Regions from separate parts of the Pseudomonas sp. CYM-20-01 genome, predicted to be linked through region 3. Evidence: predicted binding sites of a transcription regulator. Region 3 holds the regulator's gene; each other region holds the start of a gene.

Region 1 (4,752 bases), 1.6 Mb from region 3:
CTGCGTACCTGTTTCTGGGTACGCTGGCCGCCTTGCTGTTTGTGGTCGCCATCAGCCAATTGGCGCTGTCACCCGCGGTCAAGGCTGGCCATATCTACGCGGTCATGACCTACCTGTGGACCTTCGTCACCAGCATGGACGAAGCCCCCGGCATGGTCGACCAACTGGCGCGCCTGAAGGACATCGGCAAGCGCGTTGACCCTGGCCTGGGCGATCGCTAGGCCTCAACGAAACCGGTCCACCTCATGCCGCAAGCCCGCCGCCAGGGTTTCGAGTTCCTTGGCGGTGATCGCCAGGTTCGACACCACTTCCCGCTGCTCGCTGTTGGCCAGCGCAATGCTCTGCAGGTTACTGCTGAGCAAGGTCGCGGTGCTGCTCTGTTCCTGGGTGGCGGTGGTAATCGCAGCAAACTGCTGACCGGCCGAGCGGCTTTGCTCGTCAATACGCGCCAGGGCCGACGCCACGTCGGCGTTACGCGACAGGCCTTCCTGCATCAACACATTGCCGCGCTCCATGGTGCTGATGGCGTTGCCGGTTTCCTGCTGGATGCTCTGGATCATTCCGGAGATTTCGTCAGTGGCCTCCCGGGTACGCGACGCCAGGTTGCGCACCTCATCGGCGACCACGGCAAACCCACGGCCTTGTTCACCGGCGCGGGCGGCCTCGATGGCGGCGTTGAGCGCCAGCAGGTTGGTCTGTTCGGCAATCGAGGTGATCACGCCGACGATTCCGCCGATCTCTTGGGAGCGTTGGCCCAGGGTGTTGATCACCGTGGCCGTGCTGTTGAGCGCGGTGGCGATGTGTTCCAGGGATGACGACGCCTCTTGCATCGAGTTGCGCCCGATGCGGGTCTGTTGGGCGTTTTCCTGGGCAAGGCGTTCGGTGCTGCCCATGTTGTCGGCAATGTTCAGCGAGGTGGCGCTGAACTCTTCCACCGCCCCGGCCATGCTGGTGATCTCGCCGGACTGCTGCTCCATGCCTTCATAGGCGCCACCGGACAAACCGGACAGCGCCTGGGCACGGCTGTTGACCTCTTCGGCCGCCTTGCGGATATGCGAGACCATGGTCGACAGCGCTTCACCCATCTGGTTGAAACTGCGCGCCAATTGGCCGATTTCGTCATGGCTGGACACGTTCAAGCGTGCGCTCAAGTCGCCCGCGCCCAAGGCTTCGGCCTGGCGCACCAGGTCGCCCAACGGCGCCAGCTTGCTGCGCAGCAGCCACACCGTTGCACCGACCGCCAGCAGCATGGCCAGCACGCTGCCGATCACCAGGCGGATACCGACGTCCCACGTCACCGAGCGGATTTCGGCCTTGGGCATGCTCGCGACCACGGCCCACGGCCCGCCTTCGAAAGGCACCGACACGCTGTAGAAGTCTTCGTTCTTGTCTGCCCAGAAACGCCCTGTACCCGGCGTCTTGGCCAGGTCCAGCATCACGGGAATGGCTTGATCCAGCGCCTGCACGCCCACCGGCGGCACCAGCCAGCGCTTCTGTTCATCCAGCAAGGCGAGGGAGCCGGTCTGGCCGATGCGGAAACGCTTGAGGTTCTCGAACTGGGCATTCTGCGCATCGGTGTAGTCGAACCCGATGAACAACACCGCGATCACCTGCCCACTGCTGTCGCGCACCGGGCTGTACTGGGTCATGTAGGAGCGGTCGAACAGCACCGCGCGGCCGATATAGGTCTGCCCGCCGAGCACCCGCTGGTAAGCCGGGCCCTGGCGATCCAGCACCGTGCCGATGGCGCGGTTGCCGTCCTGCTTGGTCAACGAGGTGCTGATACGGATAAAGTCTTCGCCGCTGCGCACGAATACCGTGGCCACGCCGCCGGACATCTGCTTGAACTCATCCACTTCATTGAAGTTGTTGTTCAACACCTGATTGCCCAGGTACAGGCTAGGCGTCTGCACACCGGCCACGGTCACAAGCTGGTCCGCATGCACGCTCAAGCCAGCGCCGAAGCGCTTTTCAAACAGCCCGCTCAAACGCTGGGTACTTTCGCGCAAGGTGCTGTGGAAGGTGTTGAGTTGGTCGGCGAGCAAACGTGCCTCGCTGGCCAGGTGCTCCTCGCGGGTAGCGAGGTTGGCGGAGTCGAGGGAACGCAAGGCAAACACGGTGCTGCCGCTGATGACGACAGCCAGAATCACGGCTAATGCCAGGCCTAACTGGGAGGCTATCCGGGCGCGAGGTTGAGACATGACGGCTCCTGGCCGAGGCCAGGATCATCCTGATCTCATAGCGTTGCTCGGCAAATTATCCAGTGGGAAACGTTGGTGTACGATGGTTCCAACACACCTACTTCGGCGAGCCGAGGCAATACTTGAGCGATCCGCAGGGGTATCACGCAAACGATTGCACAAACAGTCTGTCGCCCCTCACTCGAGGCGTTCGACCTGAGGCAATTCCATCGCCTTGACTTCCGCCTGCAGAAACTCCGCCAAGCGCCGCAAACGCTCACCGCCGGGGCGGGTTTTCGGCCATACCAGGTAGTAGTTTTCGCCACTGGCCACCGCCGTTGGCCAGGGCAGGCTCAATCGACCCTGGGCCACGTCTTCGGCCACCATCAGCAAATCGCCCATGGACACACCGTAGCCCCGCGCAGCGGCGATCATGCCCAGTTCGAGGGTATCGAATACCTGCCCGCCCTTGAGCGACACCTGGGATGACAACCCCATGCGCTCCAACCAATTGCGCCAATCGCGACGGTCGGGCGTGGGGTGCAGCAATTCAGCGGTGGCCAGGCGTGCAGCATCCCAGGGCCCGTCCTCCAGCAGGTTCGGCGCACCTACCGGGATCAGCAGCTCCGGAAACAGGTAGCTGGCCTCCCAGTCCGCCGGGAAGTGCCCGTAGCTCAGCAGCACCGCGCAGTCGAAGGGCTCCTGGTTGAAATCCACCTCGTCCACGCTCATCCACGCGCTGGTCAGTTGCACCTCATTGCCTGACTGCAACGCGCGGAAGCGGCTGAGCCGCGCCAGCAGCCAGCGCATGGTCAGGGTCGACGGTGCCTTCATGCGCAGGATGTCGTCTTCGGCGTTCAGGGTGTGGCAGGCCCGCTCCAATGCGGCGAAACCTTCACGCACGCCCGGCAACAACAGGCGCGCCGCTTCGGTGAGCTGCAAGGTGCGGCCGCTGCGCTGGAACAGGCGACAGGCGAAATGCTCTTCCAGCGTGCGGATATGCCGGCTCACCGCACTTTGCGTGATGGAGAGCTCCTCCGCTGCCCGAGTGAAGGAATTGTGCCGAGAGGCGGCCTCGAATGCGCGCAAGGCATACAGCGGAGCAAGGCGACGAGACATCGGTAAATTCCTGCATAGCGATCCACCAACACTATCAGATCAATACACATGAGTTTAAGTCATGTACACCATCGCTTTAATCCTTTTGTGTAATTAACCCAGAGCGCCGAGAATCAAGCCTTCCCCAACCCTCTGACTTGTCGAGCGTGATGATCATGCAACATCCGGCACGTACCGAACTCTGGGCCATTCTGCGGCTGTCAGGGCCGTTGATTGCCTCACAGTTGGCGCACATGCTGATGGTGCTGACCGACACCCTGATGATGGCGCGCCTGAGCCCCGAAGCCCTGGCCGGTGGCGGCCTGGGCGCGGCGACCTACTCGTTCGTGGCGATTTTCTGCATCGGCGTGATTGCCGCCGTGGGCACTCTGGTGGCCATCCGTCACGGCGCGGGCGATATCGAAGGCGCCACCCGCCTGACCCAGGCCGGGCTATGGCTGGCGTGGCTGATGGCCCTGGCGGCCGGTTTGCTGCTGTGGAATCTCAAGCCTGTGCTGCTGATGTTTGGCCAGACCGAGACCAACGTGCACTCGGCCGGGCAATTCCTGACGATCTTGCCCTTCGCCCTGCCCGGTTACCTGAGTTTCATGGCCCTGCGCGGCTTCACCAGCGCAATCGGCAAGGCGACGCCGGTGATGGTGATCAGCCTTGGCGGTACGGTAATCAACTACCTGCTCAACCACGCGCTGATCGAAGGCATGTTCGGCCTGCCCAAGCTTGGCCTGATGGGCATCGGCCTGGTCACAGCCATCGTCGCCAACGGCATGGCGCTGACGCTGATTTGGTACATCCGCAGCAACCGCACCTATGCGGCCTACCCACTGAGTACCGGCCTGCTGCGCCTCAACACCCAGTACCTGCGCGAGTTGTGGCGCCTGGGCCTGCCGATCGGCGGCACCTATGCGGTGGAGGTCGGGCTGTTCGCGTTTGCGGCACTGTGCATGGGCACCATGGGCAGCACGCAGTTGGCCGCGCACCAGATCGCATTGCAGATCGTCTCGGTGGCGTTCATGGTGCCGGCGGGGATGTCCTACGCGGTGACCATGCGCATCGGCCAGCACTACGGCGCCGGGCAGTTGCTGCATGCGCGCCTGGCCGGTCGTGTCGGCATTGGCTTTGGCGCGGCGATCATGCTGGGATTTGCTGGCGTGTTGTGGCTCTATTCCGACCCGCTGATCGGACTGCTCATCGACCACAACGACCCGGCGTTCCACGACGTGATCGTCCTGGCCGTCAGCCTGCTGGCCGTCGCCGCCTGGTTCGAACTGTTCGATGGCGTGCAGACCATCGCCATGGGCTGCATTCGCGGGCTCAAGGACGCCAAGACCACCTTCCTGATCGGCGCGGGTTGCTATTGGTTGATTGGCGCACCGTCGGCCTGGCTGATGGCCTTCACCCTGGGCTGGGGACCGACCGGCGTGTGGTGGGGCCTGGCGTTGGGCCTGGCGTGCGC
Region 2 (4,752 bases), 1.6 Mb from region 3:
CAGGCTGTAATGCCCGCTGAGCAGCAGGCCGACCAGCACGGCTTCCGATTGCAGGGGCAGCAAGGTCGCGGCGCCGAACGCCGCGAAGAATAGCCCGAGGTAACCCGCGATCATTGCGCCGGGTATTCAGCCACCACCACGTCTTTACCCTCACGGGTCAGGCCGATGACCTGATAGGCCTCGCTGCGGCCTTCCACTTCCATGCCCGGCGAGCCCATGGGCATGCCCGGCGCGGCGACGCCCAGCAGGTCGTCGCGTTTGCGCAGGGCCAGCACCTGTTCGGCGGGCACGTGGCCTTCGACGAATTTGCCGTCGATCACGGCGGTGTGGCACGAACCCAGGCGCGGCGCTACGCCCAGGCGTTGCTTGACGGCGCTCATGTCGGCTTCGACATGGTCATTGACCTTGAAGCCGTTGCTTTCCAGGTGACTGATCCATTTTTTACAGCAACCGCAGTTGGCGTCGCGGTGCACGTCGATGGGGATCAGGTCGGCGGCCTGGGCCAGGGTGGCGGTGAACAGGGTGGACAGCAGGGCCAGGCGCAATGGGGTTTTCATAGGATCTCGCGTGCAGGAGGTGACTATTGGGATGGCGGCGATCATGACGACGTCATCGCGGGCAAGCCAGCGCCTGCAGGGCGAGAATGTTTCAAGATTATACGAGCGGTGGGTTTTCCAGCCGGTGCTTGAGCTGGTCCAGGGCAATCGCCGACAGCTCGATCATGCGTTCATGCAGGGTGGCCAGTTGCAGTTCGGTTTCATAGGTCAGCACCCGCTTGAACAGCGTGCCGCCCTGATGGGGCATGAGAAAGTAATGAATCGAACCATCCACGGCCAGGGACGTAAACACGGTCTTGAACTCGCCGGGGCGCCGGGCGATCTGCACGCGGTAGCTCATGGGTACGCGTACCCCCAGCAGGTCGATCATTTCGGTGAAGCGGGCGCCGGCGGGGAGTGAGCCGGTGGTGCCGGTGTCGGCACCGAGGGACGTGGGATGCCATTCGTGCCAGCGATCCGGCTGGGTCACATAGTCATAAACGGCATCGATGGGCGCCTGGATAAAGCGTTCCTGACTGATCCGCTCCAAGCGGACCGACTGCTCGGCTGCGCGCATGGCACACCTCCTGTGCGTCTTCGAACTGTCAGAATAGTCCCACTCCCGCACATTGCACGGGAGTGTTTCAGCCGTTTATCAGCACACCTTGAAACGACTCATCAGGGTAATCACCCGCCCATTCGCCTCGAGCAGGCTCTGGGTATTGTTTTCGGTGGCGTGGCCGCTCTGTACCAGCTCTTCGACCATTTGTCGGATCTGCACCATGCTGCGGTTGATCTCCTCGGTCACCGCGCTTTGCTGCTCGGCGGCCGTGGCGATCTGGGTGCTGAGGTTGTTGATATGGCTGACGGAGCCGGCCATTTCATCCAGCCCGGTGTTCACCCGCGCCGTGGCGTCCGCCGCCGACTGGCAGCTGGCCTGGGTGTTTTCCATGGCCGCCACCGAGGAACTCACGCCTGCCGTCAGGCGCGTGAGCATGTCGTTGATTTGCGAGGTACTGGCCTGGGTGCGTGCCGCGAGCGCACGGACTTCATCGGCCACCACCGCAAACCCACGGCCTTGTTCGCCGGCCCGCGCCGCTTCGATGGCGGCGTTGAGGGCCAGCAGGTTGGTCTGCCCGGCAATTGCGCCGATCACGCCGAGGGTTTCGGTGATGCGCGCGGCGTCCTGGCGCATGTTCTCCACGCTGTGGGTGGCGCTGGAGACTTCACCGATCAACGCGCTGACGCTGTTGGACGCCTCACCGACCACCACGCGGGAACGGTCGGCGTGCTCGTTGGCACGCTGGGTGAATGCGGCGGTTTCGGCGGCGTTTTGCGCCACGGTGTCGGCGGTGGAGCTCATTTCGGTGATGGCGGTCACCGTCTGGTCAGTCTCCGAGGCATGCCGCACCAGGATCTGGTTGGTATGCGCCGAGGTCTGTTGCAACTGCGCCAGGCTCGACGACATGGCGCCGGTGGCCTGGGTCACTTCGCCGATCATGTTTTGCAGGTAGACGATAAAGCGGTTCACCGAATGGCCGATGGCACCCAGTTCGTCTTCGGCACGGATGGTGATGCGTCGCGTGAGGTCGGCGTCGCCGGCGGAAAGCGCGTCGATATTGGCCTTCAGCGTCTTCATGCGCTGCACCAGTTGGCGGATCGCATACGCCGCGAGCAGCACCAGCAGCACCACCATCGGGATCTGCAACAGCGCCAGGGTGCCGAGCACGTCATTGCGCTGGGCGGTGATCAGCGACGTCGGCAGGGCAGTGGCAAGGAACCACGGCGTGCCTTCGATGGGACGCATGTAGAAGGTGCTGGACACGCCCTGGTTGTCGAACTCACTACGTTGCAGCGCCTGGTCGCGGTGGGCCAGGGCTTTGCTGACCTGGGCGGCAAATGCCGAGGTGCCGGTGAGTTCGCTGATGTTTTTCAACACCACCGGGCCACTGATGCGCGAGCTGTTGCTGATGATCTTGCCGTCGCCTTCGACGATCAGCATTTGCCCGCCGATGTCTTTCTCTTTACTGGCGACCAAGTCATTGAAGAAGCCCAGGGTCACGTCGATGGTGGCGACGCCATAAGGCACGCCGTCGCGCTGGATGGCCATGGCGCAGTTGGTACGCGGCTCCTGGCTGGCGTCGTCCTTGTAGGCGGCGGCCCAGGCACATTGACCACGAGGCGAGGCGAGGCCGCCCTTGTACCAGCTCTGGTCGTAATAGTTGGGCGCTGGGTCGCTGTTCCAGAAGGTGTTCACGGCCAGCTTGCCTGACGCATCGCGGTGCCAGAACGTACTGTGCTTGTTGCGCCCCGGAGTGCGCTGGTTGGGCAGCGGCCAGATACCGCCGCCGAAGACTTTCAGCTCGCCATACTGGTCGACCAGGCCCGGCAGGACCTTGTCGATGGCATCGCTGTCGAGCAATGGAATGGTCTGGGTGATGCTGCGTTGCTGGGACTGGACCTTGTTGAGTTCGCCCTGGATCTGCTCGGCGACCTCGGCGATACGGTTGAGCACTACCTGTTCTTCGGTGTGCTGCAGCTTGGGCGCGACCAACTGGCCGATACCCACTACGGTCAACACAAATAACACCAGGACGAACAGCACCAGGAACAGGGTATAGCGGGCTTGGATGGAGCGCAGTGGGGGCATGGGGTCGTCCTTACGAAGCGTTTATTATCGACGCGGCTTTGTTAGAGCTTCGTAGGGCTATCGGCTTGGCAGGGCGGAGCTTTAGGTACTATCGTGCAAGAAAAAACCGCGCCGGTGAGCGGCGCGGTTTCGATTCAGATATCCAGCATGGCCATCACCGCCTCGGGGTAGCGCAAGCCAGCGGGGGCCTCGGCGGGAAAGATCGCCTCCAGGGCCGCCAGTTCGCTCGGGCTGAGGCTGACCGACAGCGCGGCGACATTCTCCTCCAGGTATTTGCGCTGCTTGGTGCCGGGAATCGGAATGATGAAATCACCCTGCGCCAGCACCCAGGCCAAGGCGAGTTGCCCGGCGCTGATGCCTTTGTCGGCGGCCAGCGCCTGCACCTGTTTGACCAGTTCGAGGTTCTTGGCGAAGTTCTCGCCCTGGAAACGTGGGCTGAAGCGGCGGTAGTCATCGGCGCCGAAGTCGTCCGGGCTTTGCAGCGCACCCGTCAGAAAGCCACGGCCCAGCGGGCTATAGGGCACAAAGGCGATGCCCAGGCGCTGGCAGGTGGCGAGGCAGCCGTTGTGTTCCTGGTCGCGGCTCCACAACGAGTATTCGCTTTGCAGGGCGCTGATCGGGTGCACCTTGTGGGCACGTTCCAGGGTGGCGGCGGAGGCTTCGCTCAGGCCCAGGTAACGCACCTTGCCCTGGTGCACCAGCTCGGCCATGGCGCCGACGGTTTCTTCGATGGCGACGTCCGGGTCGATGCGGTGCTGGTAGTACAGGTCGAGGGTCTCCACACCCAGGCGGCGCAGGGTGCCGTCGATGGCGTTGCGGATGTATTCAGGGCGGCCGTTCACGCCACGCAGGGCAGGGTTGGCCGGGTCACGCACGATGCCGAACTTGCTGGCCAGGAACACCAGGTCGCGCTTGCCGACGATGGCCTTGCCGATCAGTGCTTCGTTGGTGTGCGGGCCATAGATATCGGCGGTGTCGAGGAAGTTGATGCCCAGTTCCAGCGCACGGTGCAAGGTGGCGATGGCTTCGCGGGTGTCGCTGCCGGGGGTGTAGAAATCGCTCATGCCCATGCAGCCGAGGCCGATGGCTGAGACGAGTGGGCCGTGGGTACCGAGTTGGCGGGTATGCATGGGTGTTGCTCCTTGGATGGGAAGGCCTGCATTGTCACGCTCGACAAAACCTGGATAAACCGGCTAAAAGCACTAACACTATTCGTAATATCTAAATAATCAGCGCAAGGAACCGCCCCTTGGACCGTTTCAACGCGATGCGCGTGTTCACCCGTATCGTCGAACTGCGTGGCTTTGCCAAGGCCGCCGACAGCCTGCAACTACCCCGCGCCTCGGTGACGGTGTTGATCAAGCAATTGGAGGCACACCTAGGCGTGCAACTGTTGCAGCGCACCACGCGGCAAGTCAGCCCGACGCTGGATGGCGCAGCGTATTACCAGCGCTGTGTGCAATTACTGTCGGACCTTGAGGAAACCGAGGCGGTATTTTCCACGCAACGCCAGAACCCGCGCGGCACCTTGAGTGTTGACATGCCGTCAGGCATCGGGCGCTTGAT
Region 3 (4,752 bases):
CGGTGACCGGCGGCAAAGGTGGCGTCGGGAAAACTAACGTGTCAGTGAATTTGTCCCTGGCCCTGGCAGAGCTTGGCCGTCGCGTCATGCTGCTGGATGCTGACCTGGGGTTGGCGAACGTCGACGTTCTGCTGGGGCTGACGCCCAAACATACCCTTGCCGATGTGATCGAGGGCCGCTGTGAGCTGCGCGATGTGCTGCTGCAGGGGCCTGGTGGCATCCGCATCGTCCCGGCCGCCTCCGGCACCCAGAGCATGGTGCACCTGAGTCCGGCGCAGCATGCCGGGCTGATCCAGGCGTTCAGTGACATCGGCGACAACCTCGACGTGCTGGTGATCGACACAGCCGCCGGGATCGGCGAGTCCGTGGTCAGCTTTGTGCGCGCTGCGCAGGAAGTGTTGCTGGTGGTCTGCGATGAACCCACCTCGATCACCGACGCCTACGCCCTGATCAAACTGCTTAACCGTGACTACGGCATGAACCGCTTCCGCGTCCTGGCCAACATGGCCCAGAGCCCGCAGGAAGGGCGCAACCTGTTCGCCAAGTTGACCAAGGTCACGGATCGTTTCCTCGATGTCGCCTTACAATACGTCGGCGCAGTTCCCTACGACGAGTGTGTGCGCAAGGCTGTGCAAAAGCAGCGTGCAGTCTACGAAGCGTTCCCTCGTTCCAAGTGCGCACTGGCGTTCAAGGCTATTGCCCAGAAGGTCGATACCTGGCCGTTGCCTGCCAACCCTCGGGGGCATCTGGAGTTTTTCGTCGAGCGATTGGTGCATCAGACGAGCGCAGGACCCGTGCTATGACAGCGACCGGCTACAACGCGTACAAGAAGTCTGCCCGTGACAGCCAGGGCGAGTTGATCGAGCGCTACGCGCCCCTGGTCAAGCGCATTGCCTATCACTTGCTGGCGCGCCTGCCCGCCAGCGTCCAGGTCGAAGACCTGATCCAGGCGGGCATGATCGGCTTGCTCGAAGTGTCGACCAAATACGACGCGAGCAAGGGTGCAAGTTTCGAGACGTATGCGGGCATCCGCATCCGTGGCGCGATGCTCGATGAAGTGCGCAAGGGTGACTGGGCGCCGCGTTCGGTACACCGCAATACACGCATGGTCAGTGACGCAATTCGCGCAATTGAAGCAAAAACCGGTCGCGACGCTAAAGATCACGAAGTTGCGGCCGAACTCCAATTGAGTCTCGACGATTACTACGGGATTTTGAACGATACCTTGGGCAGCCGCCTGTTCAGTTTCGACGACCTGTTGCAGGACGGCGAACATGAAGGGCTGCACGAGGACGGCGCGAGTGCTCATATGGAGCCATCGCGTGACCTGGAAGATGAGCGTTTCCAGGGGGCGTTGGCGGACGCGATTGCCAATTTGCCGGAGCGTGAGCGGCTGGTGTTGGCGCTGTACTACGACGAAGAGCTGAACCTCAAGGAAATCGGTGAGGTCCTGGGTGTCAGCGAATCGCGGGTCAGCCAGTTGCACAGCCAGTGCGCAGCCCGCTTGCGGGGGCGTTTGGGAGAGTGGCGAGCGCGCTGAACAGGCAGTGTGGGGACACTGCAGACGATACCGCGAGGGCAACCGGCCTTCGCGGGTTCGACCCGTGGTGCCCCCGGCAGTCCTTTTTGTGTAATGCCTGTTGATTGAAATGGCGCGTCCAGGTGCTGGGCGCGTTTAAGACTGCTTGGAGGTCGAATTGGACAAGAACATGAAAATCCTCATCGTTGATGACTTCTCAACGATGCGGCGGATCATAAAAAACCTGTTGCGTGACCTTGGGTTCACAAACACGGTCGAGGCGGATGACGGCATTACGGCGATTCCGATCCTCAACAGCGGGAGCATCGACTTTCTGGTAACAGACTGGAACATGCCGGGCATGACCGGTATCGACTTGCTGCGCCACGTGCGCGCTGACGAAAAGCTGCGCAGCCTGCCAGTGCTGATGGTGACCGCCGAAGCCAAGCGTGAGCAGATCATCGAAGCTGCCCAAGCCGGGGTCAACGGTTACGTGGTCAAGCCATTCACTGCATTGGCCTTGAAAGAGAAGATCGAAAAAATCTTCGAACGCATCCACGGCTAATGCCATCGCGGGGGAGCTATGGAGCATAAAGAAACGTCACAGGGAGACTTCGAGTCGACCCTGAAAAAGCATGCTCACCAGTTGGTCGACAGCCTTGAAAAAGGCCAGTTCGGCGACGCGGTGCAGTTGATCCATGAGCTCAACCAGACCCGTGACCGCGGCCTGTACCAGGAAGTGGGCAAGCTCACACGCGAGCTGCACAGTGCGATCGTCAATTTCCAGATTGACCCGCATATGCCCCAGGCCGAAGAAATCTCGCAAATCACCGATGCCACCGAACGCCTGTCCTATGTGGTCAGGCTGACTGAGGCGGCGGCCAACCGCACCATGGACCTGGTGGAAAACGCCACGCCTCTGGTCAACGGCATGGCCACTGAAGCCCAGGCCCTGAGCCACGACTGGGGCCGCTTCATGCGCCGGGAAGTGGGGGCTGAGGAGTTTCGCGAGTTGGCACGTCGGGTTGACGGTTTCCTGTCACGCAGCGAGCAGGAAAACCGCACGGTTTCCAGCAACCTCAATGACATTCTGCTGGCCCAGGATTACCAGGACCTCACCGGTCAGGTGATCAAGCGTGTGACCCAGTTGGTCACCGAAGTGGAAAGCAACTTGCTCAAATTGGTGCTTATGGCTGGCCAGGTTGACCGTTTCGCCGGCATCGAACATGACCGCGAAGCGATCCTCTCGGAAAAAGATCCACAAAAACATCTCGCCAAGGGTGAAGGTCCGCAGATTCATGCCGATAAACGTGAAGACGTTGTATCGGGTCAAGATGATGTCGATGACCTGTTATCCAGTTTAGGCTTCTAAGGAGCACCCACATGAGCTTCGGCGCCGATGAAGAAATCCTTCAGGATTTCCTTGTAGAGGCCGGCGAAATTTTAGAGCAGTTGTCCGAGCAACTGGTCGAGCTGGAAAGCCGACCGGATGATGCGAACCTGCTCAATGCAATTTTTCGCGGTTTTCACACTGTAAAAGGGGGCGCCGGCTTCCTCCAGCTCCATGAGCTGGTGGAGTGCTGCCACATCGCCGAGAACGTGTTCGACATCCTGCGCAAGGGTGAGCGTCACGTTGATTCGGAGTTGATGGACGTGATTCTCGAAGCACTGGATGCGGTCAACGGCATGTTCAGCGAGGTGCGCGACCGTGCACCGATCACGGCGGCCACTCCGGAACTGCTGGCCGCCCTGGCGCGCCTGGCGGAACCTGCCGACACGTCGGCCGCACCGGTGGTTGAAGCCGCACCGGAGCCTGTGGTTGAGGCCGAGCCGGATGTGACCGACAGCGAGTTCGAACAGCTGCTCAACTCCCTCAGTGCCGTCAAGGCCGAGGCGGAAGCACCGGCTGCGCCGGCTGCACCGGTCGCCGCACCGACCAGCGAAGACATCACCGACGCCGAGTTCGAATCGCTGCTCGACCAGTTGCATGGCAAGGGCCAGTTCGCGGCCGACGCAGTGGCACCTGCTGCTGCTCCTGCGGATGCACCGGCGGCCAGCGCAAGCACCGACATTACCGACGATGAATTCGAGGCATTGCTCGACCAACTGCATGGCAAGGGCACCTTCGCGGCCGACGCCTTGCCGGAAGTCGCCGCCACGGCTGCGGCACCGGCTGCTGCCAGCGCCGCCCCTGCGGGCGATGGGCTGATCTCCGATCACGAGTTCGAATCCCTGCTGGACGAGTTGCACGGCAAGGGCAAGTTCAGCGAAGTGGCCCCGGCCGCAGCGGTGGCGACCGCTGCACCGGTCGCCGCCAAGGCCGCTGCGCCAGCGTCGGCCGCCAAACCTGCACCGGCTGCCAAGCCAGCACCGGCCCCGGCCGCCGCACCTGCTCCGGCACGTGCCGCCGCCGCGCCGACAGCCGAGAAGCCTGCCAGTGAAGCCGAAACCACCGTGCGGGTTGATACCGCGCGCCTGGACGACATCATGAACATGGTCGGCGAACTGGTACTGGTGCGTAACCGCCTGGTGCGCCTGGGCCTGAGCAGCGGCGATGAAGCCATGCAAAAGGCTGTGTCGAACCTCGACGTGGTCACCGCCGACCTGCAGACCGCCGTGATGAAAACGCGGATGCAGCCGATCAAGAAAGTCTTTGGCCGTTTCCCGCGCCTGGTTCGCGACCTGGCGCGTCAGCTGAAGAAAGAAATCAACCTGGAACTGGTGGGCGAAGAAACCGACCTCGACAAGAACCTGGTCGAGGCCCTGGCCGACCCGCTGGTCCACTTGGTGCGCAACGCCGTCGACCACGGCGTGGAAACCCCGGAAGAGCGCGAAGCCTCGGGCAAGTCCCGTGGCGGCAAGGTGATCCTGGCGGCGGAGCAAGAAGGCGATCACATCCTGCTGTCGATCACTGACGACGGCAAAGGCATGGACCCGACCATATTGCGCAACATCGCGGTCAAGCGTGGCGTGATGGACAAGGACGCCGCCGACCGCCTGACCGACACCGAGTGCTACAACCTGATCTTCGCCCCGGGCTTCTCGACCAAGACCGAGATTTCCGACGTGTCCGGCCGTGGCGTCGGCATGGACGTAGTGAAGACCAAGATCAGCCAGCTCAACGGCTCGATCAACATCTACTCGACCAAGGGCCAGGGCTCCAAGATCGTCATCAAGGTGCCGTTGACCCTGGCGATCATGCCGACCCTGATGGTGATGCTGGGCAACCAGGC

Evidence for each region. Region 3 encodes FliA, which starts transcription of late flagellar genes. Its sites were predicted from a motif close to CTAAAGTTTNNNNNNNNNNNGCCGNTAA; they were not measured.
Region 1: M2497_RS30625 (methyl-accepting chemotaxis protein) is a predicted target of FliA. The motif match lies at 2,301-2,328, and genes of this name have one in related genera.
Region 2: M2497_RS15265 (methyl-accepting chemotaxis protein) is a predicted target of FliA. The motif match lies at 3,244-3,271, and genes of this name have one in related genera.

The regions. Positions count from the first base shown of each region.
Region 1 is NZ_AP025169.1:6,680,651-6,685,402, forward strand. It holds gene M2497_RS30620 (ABC transporter six-transmembrane domain-containing protein) at 1-221, shown strand, start outside; gene M2497_RS30625 (methyl-accepting chemotaxis protein) at 225-2,201, opposite strand; gene M2497_RS30630 (LysR substrate-binding domain-containing protein) at 2,379-3,299, opposite strand; gene M2497_RS30635 (NorM family multidrug efflux MATE transporter) at 3,449-4,752, shown strand, end outside.
Region 2 is NZ_AP025169.1:3,425,200-3,429,951, forward strand. It holds gene M2497_RS15250 (YqaA family protein) at 1-114, opposite strand, end outside; gene M2497_RS15255 (DUF411 domain-containing protein) at 111-557, opposite strand; gene M2497_RS15260 (SRPBCC family protein) at 655-1,113, opposite strand; gene M2497_RS15265 (methyl-accepting chemotaxis protein) at 1,192-3,186, opposite strand; gene M2497_RS15270 (aldo/keto reductase) at 3,321-4,316, opposite strand; gene M2497_RS15275 (LysR family transcriptional regulator) at 4,436-4,752, shown strand, end outside.
Region 3 is NZ_AP025169.1:5,052,115-5,056,866, reverse strand. It holds gene fleN (flagellar synthesis regulator FleN) at 1-803, shown strand, start outside; gene fliA (RNA polymerase sigma factor FliA) at 800-1,540, shown strand; gene M2497_RS22820 (chemotaxis response regulator CheY) at 1,710-2,084, shown strand; gene M2497_RS22815 (protein phosphatase CheZ) at 2,103-2,891, shown strand; gene M2497_RS22810 (chemotaxis protein CheA) at 2,903-4,752, shown strand, end outside.